DNA from 2 places in the Faecalitalea cylindroides genome. Region 2 is predicted to be linked to the other one. Evidence: riboswitches for the same ligand, from Rfam matches in the RefSeq annotation. Region 2 holds a riboswitch; the other holds the start of a gene.
The links. Region 2 has a riboswitch for S-adenosylmethionine ahead of PND65_RS06995 (hypothetical protein). Riboswitches for the same ligand answer to the same signal wherever they lie in the genome.
Positions count from the first base shown of each region.

Region 1 (8,357 bases), on a different contig from region 2:
CCCCATTTCCTAACATGGTTATTAGGGCATTATAAGATGTATTATCACTGTGTATGATCATATTATCTAGATAAGTTTGACAGGAATCATATTCCAATAAACCTTGATCTATATAGTTATATACAGTAACTAAAACGCAAACTTTGATGATCGAACATGGATAGAATGTATTATCATTGATGGAAATCTCTTGTTGTGTCCTTAAATCTTTAAAATACAAGCCGACATTTCCTCCGTATTTATTAATGATCGCTTGAGCCTGCTTTAAAAGTGTATCTTCATCGATTAATAATTGTCCGTCTTCATTGAATATTTTTTCTTTGTATTGATTTGTTACCATTTTTCCATCCTTGTCAAAATATGATATCTGGTCGTTTTCGTTCATGGAAACTTTCTTAAATTGATTCTTAATTTGTTTTCCATCTTCATCAAAATAGTAAAAATCATCTTCAATTCGATATAATCCTTTTACCATGGTGCCATCTTCTTTGAAATAGTAGGTATTGTCATCTATTTCAGTAAATCCAGTCTGCATGATGCCGGTTTCTTTATTAAAATAATAGGTTTGGTTTTCTATAGTTTGAAATCCGTAAAGTAAGTCGCCTTCTTTTGTCCTGTAGACAATCTGATCACGGCTAAATATATTTTTTGGAACAAACCCGGATCTAGAAGAAACAAATTTAAAAGAAACAAGAAAAACGAAAATACAAAGAGACAAAATGATTATTATAATTCTTTTCTTCTTTCTCACTGTATCACCGGCTTTATCTTTACTTATATAATAAACTTATTTTAGGCTGCATAGTATAAAAAAAGAACAAGAGGTTAAAAAAATGGCATAACTGGAATTATGTCTTATAACTAATTATTATTTTAACATAAATACAAATATGAACTAGATGAATGTGTTTCATCAAAAATGTTATTGGATCAGGCATGTGTTTATGATTTTTTGTTTATGGATATAGAATTGGGTTCAGAAAATGGAATTGATCATGGATTAAAAATTCGTAAGAAACATAAGAATTGCCATATTATTATTACATCAAATTATACAAAGTATTTAATTGATGGGTATAAGGTAAAGGCGGATCGTTATTTATTGAAACCAATTAGTCAGGAACTATTTGATAGTGAAATGGCACCGGTATTTCGTGAATATTATGCAGAAAACACAACCATCTATGATGAAAAGATTTCGCGATATCGAATTCGTTTGAATGATATTGTGTATATTGATTTTTTTGATAAAAATTCATATTTGGTATTTGATAATGGGAAGAAATTAAAAACTCCATATCCTTTATATTATTGGGAAGAAAAATTATCCAAAGAATATTTTGCGAGATGCTACAAAAGTATATTGGTGAATTTAAACTATGTAGATACAATCGTAAAAAACGATATTATTTTAGTGAATAAACAAAAAGTTCCAGTTTCAAGATTTTATCGCAAACAGTTTGAAGAAAAGTGGTTAGAAAATATTCAACGAATGTTATAAAATTGTATATATGAAAGAGATTATCCGAGATTTTTGTCAAGGCATCTATGATGCGATGTGTTCAAATCGAGAATTTATTGAAAAATATACATTTGAAGATCTTTTTGAGATTGTCTTAAAAGCTTTTTATGCTCTAGTGCTTAAGGTGCTTACCTTGGCCTTAGGTATTGTCGCTTGTGTTTTGGCTGCCGTTAAACTAAATATTAATTTTTATACCATATTTTGGGTTGGAATTACGCTTTGGCTTTGTTGGTTTATGGCAGATAGAGATCTTAAAAAAGCTGCTGCTTTGATACGAGATATTTCCAATCTAAATGAAAAGCCAAAAGAATGATCAAAAGATCATTGTTTTACTTGAAACCATATATAAAAAATGATTTAATATCTGTGCACATTATCAAGAGATGGGTTAGAGAGTTAGCTCAAAGATCCCACACCAACCTGATTTTAAAATTAAGGTGGTCCCGCTAACAACGATAAGAAGTATAAATAATTACAACATACTTCTTAGAGTATGTTTTTTTTATGATATGATATGTGTAAGGAGGAAAAAATGAAAAACTATATTTTCACTAGTGAGAGCGTTACAGAAGGACATCCAGATAAGGTATGTGATCAGATTGCGGATGCAATTCTGGATGCAGCCCTTGAACAGGATCCATATTCAAACATGGCGGTTGAATGTACGATCAAAGATGATTTTGTGTTGATTTATGGAGAAGCGAATACAAAAGCAGATATTGATTATGCAGCGATTGCGTTGGCAACGATCAAAAAGATCGGATACGAAGAAGAATATCATGTTCATGTTGTTGTAAACCAGCAAAGTCCTGAAATTCACAATGCGGTAAACCGTGATGATGTTTGCGCAGGTGATCAGGGAATCATGTTTGGTTATGCATGTGATGAAAGCAAGGAGTATATGCCTTTGCCAATTTACTATGCGCATAAGTTAGCTATGCAGTTGACAAAAGTAAGAAGAAACAATCCTAAATTAAAACCAGACGGAAAAACACAGGTATCTGTTGAATATGAAAACGATGAAATCAAACGTATTGATACGATCGTTGTTTCTACGCAACATGCAGCGGATGTTTCACAAGAAGAAATCAAAGAAATCATCATGAATGATGTCATTAAACCATGCATCAATGAGAATTTATTGGATGAAAATACAAAATACTTTATCAATCCAAGTGGAAGCTTTGTTGTAGGTGGATCTTTTGGGGATTCCGGAACAACTGGACGTAAAATTGTATGTGATACATATGGTGGACGCGGACGTATTGGAGGGGGATGCTTCTCTAGTAAAGATCCAACGAAAGTAGATCGTAGTGCAGCTTATTATTGCCGCTATGTTGCCAAAAGTATCGTAGCAAACAAATTAGCACGTCGAGCAGAAGTACAGGTATCTTATGCGATTGGTAAAAAAGAACCGATTTCGCTTTGTGTAGACACATTTGGAACAGGAAAGTTTGAAGACGAAAAGATTCTTGAAATCATCGAAAACAACTTTGATTTCAATGTTGATAATATCTTGAAAGAACTTGATCTAAGAAAACCAATCTACCGTAAGACAAGTTGCTATGGTCATTTTGGGGATCCACAGTTCTCATGGGAGAAGATAAAAGAGTTAAAATTCTAGGAAGGAAAGAAGTATGAACACTACATTAGTAATCATGGCAGCAGGCATTGGTTCTCGTTTTGGAGAAGGTATCAAACAGCTTGCCAAAATGGGACCAAATGGAGAAATTATCATGGATTACTCTATTTATGATGCCAAGGAAGCCGGCTTTAACAAGGTCGTATTTATCATTCGAAAAGATATTGAAGAAGAATTCAAGAGCGTAATTGGAGATCGTATTCAAAAACACATTGATGTTGAGTATGTTTTCCAAGATATCAATGATGTTCCAGAAGGTTTTTCTGTACCAGAAGGACGTACAAAACCATGGGGGACAGGGCAGGCAGTTTTATGTGCTAAAGAAGTAGTTAAAGATCCTTTTGTTGTCATCAATGCAGATGATTATTATGGAAAAGAAGCATACAAGAAACTACATGACTTTTTAGTTTCTAATGAAAAGCTTGATGCGAAATATACTATGGGTATGGCTGGCTTTGTCTTGAAAAATACTTTAAGTGAAAATGGAACAGTCACTCGTGGTATTTGTAAAGGCGAAAACGGATTGTTGAAAACCGTTATTGAGACAAAAGGAATCAAAGAAGAAAATGGCAAGATCTTATGTGATGATCCTGAAGTAGAAGCTTGGGTAAAACCAGAAGATCTTGTATCAATGAATATGTGGGCAGCTTATCCAGATTTCATTGATTATTTAGAACAGGGCTTTAAAGAATTCTTATCAAATATCGATGATGATCCAATGAAAAAAGAGTACTTATTACCAATTATCGTAAATGGTATGTTAGAAGAAAAGAGTGTGCAAGTTAAGATTTTGGAAACAAATGATCGCTGGTTTGGTGTAACATACAAAGAAGATAAAGAAGCCGTACAAAATTCGTTCAAAGAATTGATTGAAAAAGGTGTTTATCCAGAAAATCTTTGGAATGATTAATAGAAGAGCTTGGTTAAGACAAGCTCTTTTTTATGCTATTTCCATAAAAATGTAAACGGTAACGGGTTTATAATGTGTGAAATTGTCAAAAATACTGGACTTTTTTAGAAGATTATTGTAAGTTTCTTAACTGTGTGTTTTGAAAAATACACAAAAAAACAGAAAAAAGTACCAGGAGGCAAGAAATTATATGATAAAAAAAATCACTAAAACTGTTCTCGCTACCGGATTATTTTTGAGTTTTACAGCGGGAAATACTGCTGTTTTTGCAAGTACAAAAAGTGATGCTGAGGTTAAATTGCCGATTTCATTAACAGAAGCGGCTTATCAAGATGAAGAATCACTGATGGAAATTGTTCATAATTCTTTTGATGAAGAATTAACCGGATTAAAAGTAACAAACACGACAAAGTCAAGTGTTGAGATGGAATCCGATGATTACATGATTGAGGCTAAGGGAATCAATTTGGATAAGACAGGCTTGCAGAATGTTTCTTTGACTTTAACAAAGAAAGCCGGCAAAAATCCATTGCCGATTGAATTACCGGTTACTGCTCAACAAGTCAGTACAACTCCAGAGACTTCTACAAAAACAGTAATTGTAGATGTTAAAGACGTAGTTGCTCCAACGATCGAAACAGAAGAATCATTTGTGACTGATCAGGGAGTTAGCTTAGATCTAGCAAGTCAGATCAGCGCAAGTGATGATAAAGATGAAACAGTTGAAGTATCTTTAAATGGAGATGTTGATTACAACACAATCGGTTCCTATCAAGTGGAAGCAACCGCTACAGATAAAAGTGGAAACACAACAACAAAAATAGTGACTGTCAATGTTGAAGAAAATTTTTATGACAAGATTGCTTCTGCTGCATTGGCTCAATTAGGTGTTTATCAAGATTGTACGATGTTGGTAACAAATTCTTTGAAGGCTGTAGGAATTAATTTCCATGGATCACCGGCTGCTTACTTGTCTTTGGGGACTGTTACAGATAATCCAGTGCCTGGAGATATCATCGTATACAGTGGTCATGTAGCAATCTATATTGGAAATGGTCAGGCTGTGCATGGTGGATGGTTAGGAAATCAAACTGTCATTTCAACAGTTGAATGTGATAGACCGTTTATTGCCTATGTGCATGTAACAAAATAAGCGCACGATGCGCTTTTTTTTTATTGACTTTTGTACTATAGAAGACTAAACTATCTTTTAGTTTACAAGTAAACTAATGGAGGCATTATGAAAAAGAATGTGGAAAATTTGCTGTCATCATTTGCTAAGATTCGACGCTTTTATGCCAATGAATTACAAAATAAGCTAGAAAAGGAAAATCTTACACCTAATGAGATTTCAATATTGATCTTACTATCCAATAACCCTTCAGTCACGACAAGTTCGCAGCTCGTTTATTTTTTACAGGTATCTAAAGGATTGGTGAGTCGAAGTATTGATGGTTTAGTGAAAAAAGGATTGATTCAATGTGTACAGGACGATAAAGATCGTAGAGTTCAAAGAATTGTATTAACTCCAGCATCGAAAACTATAACTATAAAAATCACAAATGAAGTTAGAAAAATTAATGATCGGATTTTAAAAGATATTTCAGAAGAAGAGATTATTCAGATGGAGAGCACGATATCAAAGATTATCGAGTGTTTTGAATCAAAAGGAGGAAGGAATGTATGAAGTTAACAATGTCAAATGAAGTGGATTTAGGTAAAGAATCTGTTAAGAAACTATTCTGGATCTTAGCTTTACCAGCTATTCTGTCTCAGGTTATCAACGCTTTATATAATGTGGTTGATCGTATGTATATTGGACATATTCCTGAAATAGGATCAGCGGCATTGACGGGAGTTGGGGTTTGTTTTCCAATTATTATGATTATCAGTGCAACAGCGTATTTGTTTGGTGTTGGAGGCGCACCACGTGCAAGTATTTTTATGGGGAAAAAAGATAATAAAACAGCTGAAAAGATATTAGGGAACTGCTTTATTTCTTTAGTGATCGTTGCTTTGATAATAACGATCATTGTGTTAATTTTTAATGAACCATTGTTATATTTGTTTGGAGCCAGCGAAAATACGATTGGTTATGCAAGAAGCTATATTTGTATTTATGCAATTGGAACGATTTCTGTCATGGTAACACTTGGACTAAATGCATTTATCTCGGCACAGGGCTTCTCAAAGATAAGTATGCTGACGGTTCTTATTGGTGCGGTTACTAATATTGTTTTAGATCCAATCTTTATTTTCGTGTTTAACATGGGAGTGAATGGAGCAGCATGGGCGACAATTATTTCACAGACAATTAGTGCAATTTGGGCTTTTCAGTTCTTATTATCAAAGAAAACAGTACTACGTCTAAGAAAAGACTGTATGAAAATCGAAAAGGATATCCTTGTTCCGTGTATCGGCTTAGGTGTAGCTCCATTCATTATGCAGTCAACAGAGAGCGTTTTAGTGTTGTGCTTTAATTCTTCTTTATTGGCTTATGGTGGAGACCTTGCTGTTGGAGCTATGACTATTCTTTCTAGTGTTATGCAGTTTGCAATGTTGCCTTTGCAGGGAATGACACAGGGTGGACAACCAATTATTAGTTATAATTATGGGGCAGAAAAGCTTGATCGTGTAAAGAGTGCCTTTAAATTACAGTTAATGGCTTGCTTTATCTATGCTTTAGCGTTGTGGTTATTGGCAATGTTTGTTCCTTCTTTATTTGCGATGATTTTTACATCTGATCCAGATTTAGTTGAAATTACATCATGGGCTTTGCGAATTTATTTGTTCGCGATCCCAATGATGGGAATACAAGTTGCTTGTCAACAAACGTTTATTGCCTTTGGAAATTCAAAAACAAGCGCATTTTTGGCAATTTTCAGGAAACTGATTGTCTTGATTCCTTTGATTTATATTTTGCCAATGATTTTAACAGATAAGGTGTTTGCAGTATTTTTAGCAGAACCAATTGCAGATACGATTGCATCTGTCACAACGGCGACACTGTTTTATATAAGTTTGAAAAAAATGATTAGAACGAAGAATCAGGGATAATTACCTGGTTCTTTTTTTTGAACAAATATGAACGAAAATGGACAAAAATGAGTAAATATGATTGATTTTGTGCTGTTTAGGTGCTATATTGAAGATGACAAGAAAAGAGGGTGGATCTTATGGCTAGAATTAATATTGATGGTGCTCAAAATGTGGAAGTTTCCATTAAAATTCCATGTGAAAAAACACCTTTGGAACAGTTGGAAATCATGGAAGCTTATACAAAAGCCCACCAGGAATCAAAAGATGAAGATAAAGCGGTTCGTGAATTAAATTGTCTTAAAACAATTTTTCCGCGATTGTTCAGAAGCATAGAAGAAAATGATTTGATTGCTGGAAGACTTGATTTTTTGCCTATTGGATTTGGTAGTGTAACTAGTATTGGCGGTGTTGGTCATTATTGTGTATTTCATAAATTAAGAGCGTTTAAAGATACTTTAGAAGATGAAGAATTAAAAAAAAGAGTGGATGTTTTGTATGATTATTGGCAGGATAATGATGTAAAATCAATTTACTGTCAAGATGTATTGAATGATACAACAACAGGGCGGTTTATTGATTGTAAGTATCCATTTATGGCGACTGCCAGATTGAGCGGGATGATGTTGGATTATAAAAAGCTAGTGAGGTTAGGTGTAAATGGATTGATTGATTTGATCGAGAAAAATGAATCCAATACATTTATGGAAGCCTGTCTAAAAACGATGTATCTTTTCAAAGATGTCATTCGCAGACAAATTGAATTGGTAAAAGATGCCATCGAAAAGACACAGGATGAACAAAGATTAAAGGATCTTCACCTTATGAAAGAAGACTTAGTTTATATTTTGGATCATAAGCCAGCTACCTTCCATCAGGCTCTACAATTATTCTGGCTATATGCTCTATGTGCAGGATGCATCAATTATGGTCGTATGGATATTGTCTTAGGCCCATATCTAAAACATGATATCGATACCGGTTTGATTGATGAAGATGAAGCTTATCGTTATGTTAAATCGTTATGGACTATGATCGAAAATCGAAGAACGACGGTAAATGGCCGTATCATTGTAGGTGGTAAGGGTAGAGAAAATGTAGAAGCTGCCGATCTATTCTGTAAGATTGCCTTAAGAGTATGTAAGGATACTCGGTATGTTGAACCACAATTTACACTTCGTTTTGATCATACAACTCCTGATTACATCATGGATATGGCTTATGAATGTATTGCATCTGGGGCAACT
Region 1 covers NZ_JAQLXG010000003.1:150,045-158,401, reverse strand. Annotated here, with positions in the region: gene PND65_RS03185 (serine hydrolase) at 1-751, opposite strand, end outside; gene PND65_RS03180 (LytR/AlgR family response regulator transcription factor) at 920-1,501, shown strand; gene PND65_RS03175 (hypothetical protein) at 1,512-1,835, shown strand; SAM-I-IV-variant riboswitch at 1,891-2,004, shown strand; gene metK (methionine adenosyltransferase) at 2,055-3,146, shown strand; gene PND65_RS03165 (nucleotidyltransferase family protein) at 3,160-4,074, shown strand; gene PND65_RS03160 (immunoglobulin-like domain-containing protein) at 4,265-5,227, shown strand; gene PND65_RS03155 (MarR family winged helix-turn-helix transcriptional regulator) at 5,315-5,761, shown strand; gene PND65_RS03150 (MATE family efflux transporter) at 5,758-7,131, shown strand; gene PND65_RS03145 (pyruvate formate lyase family protein) at 7,251-8,357, shown strand, end outside.
Region 1: another riboswitch for S-adenosylmethionine. It lies ahead of metK (methionine adenosyltransferase); the one in region 2 lies ahead of PND65_RS06995 (hypothetical protein).

Region 2 (8,357 bases):
AAGCCAGCCAGACATTTCGACTTAGACGATAAAAGCAGCAAACGCTGCTTTTTATTCTTTCATTAATTCGATTGCTTGTTTTCCACTGATCTTATCGATGTTTAACTTTAAGATCACAAGGTTGTTTATGCCAACTTGTATTTCTTTATCTAAAGCTTCTTCGGTGTTGTTTGGGGCATATTTTGATCCTAGTTTTTTTAAAGGTTCAATTTTAGATTCATTGTCTTCAAGGATCTCAATGTTGCCAAAGACAATAACGCTTTTAAAATATGTAGTATATTCTAAAGGTTGGATTACATCTTGATCGATTATACAAAAAGATACTTTTGGGTTCTTTTGTAAGATATCGATCTTATGTCCTTCTTTTGCACTGTGAAAATAAATGCAGTTTTCATCATAGACATAGCTTAGTGGCAAGGCATATGGATACGATTCCTTATCACATAAAGCCAGTGTTCCAGAATGATTTTTTTGTAGGATGTGTAGACATTCATCATATGGTAGTTCTTGTTTAAAACGTCGCATAGAAGTTCTCCTTTTTTATAACTATACTCAAAGTAAGATGCTGGTTCAATAGGTGTTAAAGATAAGTTAAAGGTATTGCCTAATAAAAATGTTTTCAATATAATAGATGCGAAAATGAAATGGGCACTTCTTGCCGCCGGGTAAGAAGTTTAGCGCTCAAACTTTCTATCCGTAGGCCGTTGGAGATGGAAAGCTTGGACGCTATTTTTTTGTGTTAGGAGTGAGGATATGGAAAAACGGTCATACTTAAAAGAATTTACGAACTATACTTTTTTAAGTGTATTAGGTACTTTAGGTGTTTCTTGTTACATATTGGCGGATACATTTTTTATTTCCAAAGGCCTTGGTGCCAATGGATTAACAGCATTGAATTTGGCAATTCCTGTATATAACTTTATCTATGGAACAGGCTTAATGTTAGGCATGGGGGCTGCCACAAGATTTTCGGTTTGTAAAAGCCAGGGAAGACAAGATGAAATCAATCGTCTGTACTCAAATACGATTTTTATTTCTTTGATTTTTTCAGTTATATATATGTTGTTGGGCGTTTTCTTTTCGAAAGATATCGCATCTTTACTAGGTGCTGATACCAGTGTTTTGGAACTGACGAATACATATCTATATTGGTTGATGTTATTTGCACCATCCTTTATTTTGAATAATGTATTTTTATGTTTTGTACGAAATGATGGAAGCCCACATCTTGCAATGGCAGCTATGTTAATAGGAAGTTTTTCAAATATCATATTAGATTATGTATTTATCTTTCCGATGAACATGGGTATCTTTGGGGCTATTTTTGCGACTGGCCTTTCGCCAATCATCAGTATTTTGATCATGCTTCCTCATTGGATCAAAAAGAAAAATACATTCCATTTTATTTGGACCAGCTTAAGATTCTATATCTTTAAACAAGATGTTGCATTGGGGTTTCCTTCTTTAGTATCTCAAGTATCTGGGGGTATAGTCATGATCGTTTTTAATATGATCATCCTTGGATTGGCTGGAAATACCGGCGTTGCAGCTTATGGTGTGGTAGCTAATATATCGCTTGTGATCATTGCGATATACACAGGTATTGGGCAAGGGATCCAACCTTTAATCAGCACATTTTATGGTAAAGGTGAAAAATACATGGCTAGAAAAATGTTAAATTACGCCATGATTACCATGCTGATATTATCGTTTGTTATTTATACATGCATCTACTTGTTTGATGATCCAATTACATCTGTATTTAACAGTGAAAATAATATGGCTTTGCAGGAAATTGCAGTAACAGGTTTAAAAATTTATTTTATCGCCAGTCCATTTATTGGCTATAACATCATTTTATCAACTTTCTTTACCTCTGTTGAAAGAGCGATTCCGGCTTACGTCTTATCTTTATTACGTGGTTTTATTTTTATCATCCCATTTGCCTTTTTATTGTCTCTATTATGGTCAATGACAGGGGTATGGATGACTTATCCAGTGGCTGAATTTTTAACAACTGTAATAGGTGTTATTCTGTATGAGCGTATCAAAAGAAAAGAAATCGTTCATCTAGAGATTTGATTCTTTCCTTAATGAACGATAAAACTTTTGTTTATACTGGTTAAATGGTTTAAAAAGTGATAAACGTGTTTACAATAATCTATTGAATAGAATATAATCTAGATACCTATAAAGAGTGTGCGAGAGACAAGCTCATTGACCACACAGCAACCTACCAATGGCAAGGTGCTAAAGCTTGAATGATAGGATCAAATTAGAAAATATATGATCCTGTCATGACGATGGGATCGTTTTTTTTGTCCTCTTTATAGGTGAAAAGGAGGAACTAAAAATGAATAATGTAAAAATGATCTTAGAAAAGTATGGAAAGGATACAATTTGGTTTTATTTAAAAGATGATAAAACTGAAGAAAACTTTAAAAAAGAATTAATGGAATTAGGTGCAACATGGATGAGTGGAGAAAAGCTGGAAAAACATCATCGTTTATCATATTACATAGCTGTTCATTCAGATAAAACGATTGCGTTTATATCAAGTATGTGTTGGAAAATGTCATTTGCGACAAATAAGGAAATTGTTCATGTCGATTATTCTTCATTAAAAAGAATAAATTTTTAAAATTTAGTACATATTAAATACAATCAATAAATATAATCAATATAATATAAATGTAAATAATTGATAGGAGTCGAGTTCGAATAGTGAAACGACATTAGAAGTAAAAACCAACTCTTGCAAATTATGCAGTAGTTGGTTTTATTTTAGAAAAAATGATCCAATTCGAGTGCATTTTGGATACATTATAAAACTGAAAATGATTAAAAGTAAGTATGATTTGTAAATTTAATATAGAAGAATTGATAAAAATCAATATGAGATAAACTAAAATGGTATAAAGAAATCATGTTCGAGCGAAAAGTATTTTAAAAAGGTTAATATATATTAGGGAATTAAATGATATGGATGATTATATGGATACAGAATTTATAAATCCAGAATGTGATGGAAAATAGGGGTTGTTAAGGGAAATGTGTAAGTGATTTTTAAATGAATATTGGCATGCTTATTATGCAAAACATTGTTTAAAGGTAAGTGATGATAACCACGAAATGTCAGGCAGTTGTACCTAATAACTGCCTGGCTGTTGTTTTATTGATCCATCTTTTTAAAGACGGGTATATTGGTTGATTCATTCATTGAATAGATTCTTCACTGTGAGCTGGTTAAATACCATCGATCAATTTGGTATATCCTGTTAGATCTTTTTTTGGGACAGATACTCTTGTTTTAACAAATAGATTTCTTTGGATATGGATCAAACATTTTGAAACATGGACGAAAGTGACAGCATCAAAAGTAGGGATATATAAGAATAGTAAAAATCAATTTTAATAATAATTCTTTGAATTATAGTTAGTTAATTTCTGGCCTTAAGTTAAAAGCTTTCAATCTTTACGAGTATTTTACACTTCATTAACTTTAAATGAACGTTCGTTTGTTATTATCAATCACGGAGAAAGTGGTGAAGATTAATGAAATTCTATTTTTCTTCGACATTGATGTGGGAAGCGACAAGCCGAGAAATCGTTGAAATGGCAAAGGCAAATGGCTATGAGGGCGTGGAGCTTTGGGCGCAACAAGTCGAATCTTGTGCTTTGGACATGAATGAATGGATCCAAGCTTGCCAAGCAACAAACATTAAAACGATCATCCATGCCAAAAGCTGGGACTTGAATTATGCCTCTGTCAACGAAGGAATTCGAAAGGCATCGATTAAAGAAATCAAAACGTCCATCGATTTGGCAAGAAAAGTAGGAAGCAATGTCGTCACCTTGCATCCTCCGAGATGTTCTTTGTTTGTAGATAAGGAAACGAAAAGGCGAGCTAGACAAAATTTGGTAGAAATCGTAGATTATGCGGACTTACAAGATGTTCATGTTTCCGTAGAATTGATGGAAAAGATTCCGAAAGAGTTTGTAACAACGCCGGAGGAAATGGATGATTTTATTCGAGATGTTAAAGATTCTGTGAGTCTTACATTGGATCTTGCGCATTGTCAGAGCACAGAAGAATTTATGGCATATCGAAATAAATTGAGTCCAATTTCAAAGTTTCATATCACAAATAAAATCGGAAAGAAATTGCATACGCCGATAAGTGAGCCAGGCGATTTGGACATCGTTCAAGTTTTACATCAGTTAAGGCATGATGATGTTCCGGTAGTCGTCGAAGGGTTTGCGATAGGAAGAAACTTTGAGCGTGTGCGAAAAGAAACAGAATTTCTAAAGGAATGGGAGAAAGAACAATGAAAAAATTAGGTGTATTGGCAATGGCTGGAATGATGGCTTTGGCGACTGGATGTCAAGCGCAAACAAGTACATTAACAGAAGATACGACTAGCCTTTCAGGAAGTTTGACGGTCTATACTTCTCAGCCGGAAGAGGATATTCAAGCTTTAGTTGAAGGTTTTAATGAGATTTATCCAGATGTAACAGTAGATATTTTCCGTAGTGGAACAGAAGAAGTCGTAAGTAAAGTATTGGCTGAAAAAGAAGTGGGTTCTGTATTGGCGGATGTATTGTTAGTATCGGATGCAACAACGTTTGAGGCATTGAAAGCAGAGGATATTTTAGAATCTTATGAATCGCCAGAATTGGAAGGAATCAGCGAAGAATACTATGATACTGATCATACATACACAGGGACAAAGATCTTAACGACGGGTGTTGTTTATAATACAGATCTAGTTGATGGTGAAGTGAAAGGGTTTGCTGATTTGACAGGCGAGGCAGCAAAAGACAATGTGGTCATGCCTAGTCCACTTTATTCAGGTGCTGCATCTTATAACTTGAGCGTATTGACGCAGACTGATGGATTTGGATGGGATTTCTATCAAGCTCTAAAGGATAACAATGTAGCTGTTGAACAAGGAAATGGAACGGTTTTACAATCGGTTACGGATGGTACAAAGGCCTATGGAATGATCGTTGACTATATGGCTTTGCGAGCAAAGGCTGATGGCGCAAAGGTAGAATTTGTATACCCTGAAGAAGGATCTTTAGTAATCACTGAGCCAATTGGAATGGTCAAAGATTGTGCAAATTCTGATCAAGCAAAGGCATTCATCGATTATATCTTGTCTGTAGAGGGTCAAACAAAAACCGCTGAAATTGGATATACGCCAATCAAAGAGGGTGTAGAGGCTCCGGAAGGATTTAAAAAGGCTGACGAAATCAATGCGATTTCTGTTGATATCAAAAAAGTCGTAGAAACAAAGGAAGCAGACAAAGAGCAGTTTGCGACGATGTTTGGGGCTTAAGAAAAATGAATCGAAAGGGAATAAATATAGCGGTTTCCGCTATATTTGTTTTCGTTGTAGTGTTTGTCTTCATTATGCCAATTCTAAGATTGGTGTTGATGAGCCTTACAACGGATGATGGATTATCTATACAGAATTTTGTGGTTTTGTTGGCGCAAGAACGAACAAGGGAGGCAATATTAAATACATTATTGATTTCCGTACTATCTACGGTTATTGCAGTAGTGTTTGGATCTTTGTTTGCGTTTTTAGTTGCTTATACAAATATTTCAAACAAGCGTTGGATAGAACTGCTAGTCTTGGCTCCTTATATCATTCCTTCTTATGTCATTACTTTGTCTTGGAGCGAAATGCTTTCGAGTCGTGGATTGATCAATAGTTTTTTAACATCTTTATCTTTGCCAGAAATCAATATCTATTCGTTGCCAGGAATCATTTTAGTCATGGGAATCTGCAATGTTCCTGTTGTCTACTTGATTGTGATCAATATGTTGCGAAAGATTCCGAAAGATATGGAGTGGGCTGCTCGTGTTAGTGGCTATGGTTTAAAAGATGTGATAACGAAAATCACTCTAAAACTGGCATCTCCTGCTATAGCTAGTGGTGGTGTTCTTGCATTTTTGGCGTCGATTGATAATTTTAGCATTCCTGCATTTTTAGGAATTTCGGCGGGTATTCCTGTATTAAGCACATATATCTATGAAAATGCGATAAGTTTTGGTCCTTCTTCTTTCAATCTAGCGGCGGCTTTATCGATTTTATTATCGGTGATTGCATTGGGAGGTTCTTTGATTCAGTTGCGTTTTGTGGCCAAGGGCTCTCAGATGGAAAGTGTAAAAGAAGATTATTCGATACGTGTCTATATTGGCAAGAAAAAGGTGAGAGTAATCAACTTTGTGTTGATGTTCTTCTTGATTTGTATAAACATCGTACCTTTATTAGGGATGATGGTATCAAGTTTCTATAATACATATGGTACGCGTCTAACGTTAGAGAATTTTGAATTTGTTTTTACGAATCAAAGTGTTAGAAATTCAGTGTTTAATAGTGTCTTTTTGACTTTGCTTACTTGTGTTGTGTGTATCGTGATCGGAACGACGATCGCGTATCTTAAAGTTCGTAAAAATTCTAAGGTTGCGTATTTCATTGAGTCTTCGGCATCTTTGACATACGCACTTCCAGGGATTGTTTTGGCTTTGGCTATGATTTTTCATTGGGGAAAAGTCCCAGGTGTTTATGGTACAATCAAGATTCTTGTGATTGCCTACATTACCCGGTATATGATTTTACAAATTAAAGGCAGTACGACTGCTTTATTGTCTGTGGAATCTAGCCTAGAAGAAGCGGCTCGAATGAGTGGGAGTAAGCCTGTTCATGTGTGGCGCAAGATCATTATTCCTTTGATTACGAAACCAGTTTTATCGAGCTCTTTTTTGATTTTTGTCTCTGCTTGCAGCGAATTGACTTTATCAAGTATGCTGGCGGCAGCGAATACAAAAACGATTGGATTGACGATATTCAATTTAAAACAAGGTGGTTCATATAGTTATTCGTATGCGATGTCGACAGTGATGGTCGTGGTAATCGTATTCCTATATTTTGTGGCAAACCGCCCAAAGAAAGGAAGGAAGTAAAATGAGTTTTACAATTGAACATTTAACAAAAAAATTTGGCAATTTCACTGCCATCAACGATATTGGGTTTTCCATTGAAGAAGGGGATTTTTTAGCAATTCTAGGACCTAGTGGATGTGGAAAAACAACGATGCTTAGGATCATCGCTGGATTCGAGGAACCAACACAAGGTTCTGTTAGCTATTCCGATCAAGTATTGACGAGTACATCAGTGAATATTCCTGTTGAAAAAAGAGAAATTGGAATGGTCTTTCAATCGTTTGCGTTATGGCCTCATATGACCGTAGAAGAGCATGTTAATTTTCCGCTTCAAAGCAAACGTTGTAAAATGTCTGCAGATGAAAAGAAAATCGCCAGTAAGGAAGCGATCGAGGCTATGCGTCTACAGACGATGGTCGATCGTTATCCAGGGCAATTGTCGGGTGGACAAAGACAGCGCGTAGCTTTGGCAAGAGCTATAGTTGGCAAGCCAAAGATTCTTTTGATGGATGAACCATTAAGTGCTTTAGATGCAGAATTAAAAATGAGCATGCGCAAAGAAATTCAAGATATCCATCGAATGACCAAGGCGACGATCATTTATATTACGCATGATCAAAGTGAAGCTTTAGCTTTGGCTGATAAGATTATTATTATGAAAGATGGTCAAATCGAACAGATGGGAACGCCTGAAGAAATTTATAATCTTCCAATGACCGAATTTGTTGCTTCGTTTGTATCGAAATCAAATTTAATCAATGGAGATTGGGATAACGACATATTTACTTGTGCAGATGGAAAATTTGTTTTTGATGGCTCAAAGGTTCATGATTCATTTAAAGAAAAGCATATTTGTCCAATTCGTCCAGATCAGCTTGATATAGTGGAGGCAGGATATGGGTTGGATGGTGTATTGGCGTCGATTCAATATAATGGACGAGAAAATCATTATTCCATTCAAGTGGATGACCAATTGTTTACCGTTTATTCTTCTGCGATTCCTTTTCAAGTGGGAGATCGAGTTTCTTTGATCCCTAGAAAGGATAATTATGAAACCGTTATGTGATTTACACACGCACACGGTTGCGAGTGGGCATGCCTATAGTACGTTATTAGAAAATGTGCATATGGCAGCTATGCGCGGACTCAAAGTCTATGGACATAGTGATCATGCGCGTTTGATGCCTGGGACGACAGATGAAATTTATTTTACTAATTTTAAAGTCATTCCAAGAGAAATCGAGGGCGTTCGTATTCTTCATGGAATCGAGGCAAATATATTGGATGAATTAGGTACAATCGATGTGTCACAAAAACTGTATCATAAACTTGATTACATCATTGCGAGTCTACATTCACCAACGTTTAAAAGTTTGGGCAAGGAAATGAATACGCAAACATT
Region 2 covers NZ_JAQLXG010000011.1:50,928-59,284, forward strand. Annotated here, with positions in the region: gene PND65_RS06980 (hypothetical protein) at 1-32, shown strand, start outside; gene PND65_RS06985 (pyridoxamine 5'-phosphate oxidase family protein) at 52-525, opposite strand; gene PND65_RS06990 (MATE family efflux transporter) at 754-2,082, shown strand; SAM riboswitch class I at 2,186-2,271, shown strand; gene PND65_RS06995 (hypothetical protein) at 2,354-2,641, shown strand; gene PND65_RS07000 (sugar phosphate isomerase/epimerase family protein) at 3,556-4,332, shown strand; gene PND65_RS07005 (ABC transporter substrate-binding protein) at 4,329-5,342, shown strand; gene PND65_RS07010 (ABC transporter permease) at 5,348-6,976, shown strand; gene PND65_RS07015 (ABC transporter ATP-binding protein) at 6,978-8,021, shown strand; gene PND65_RS07020 (phosphatase) at 8,005-8,357, shown strand, end outside.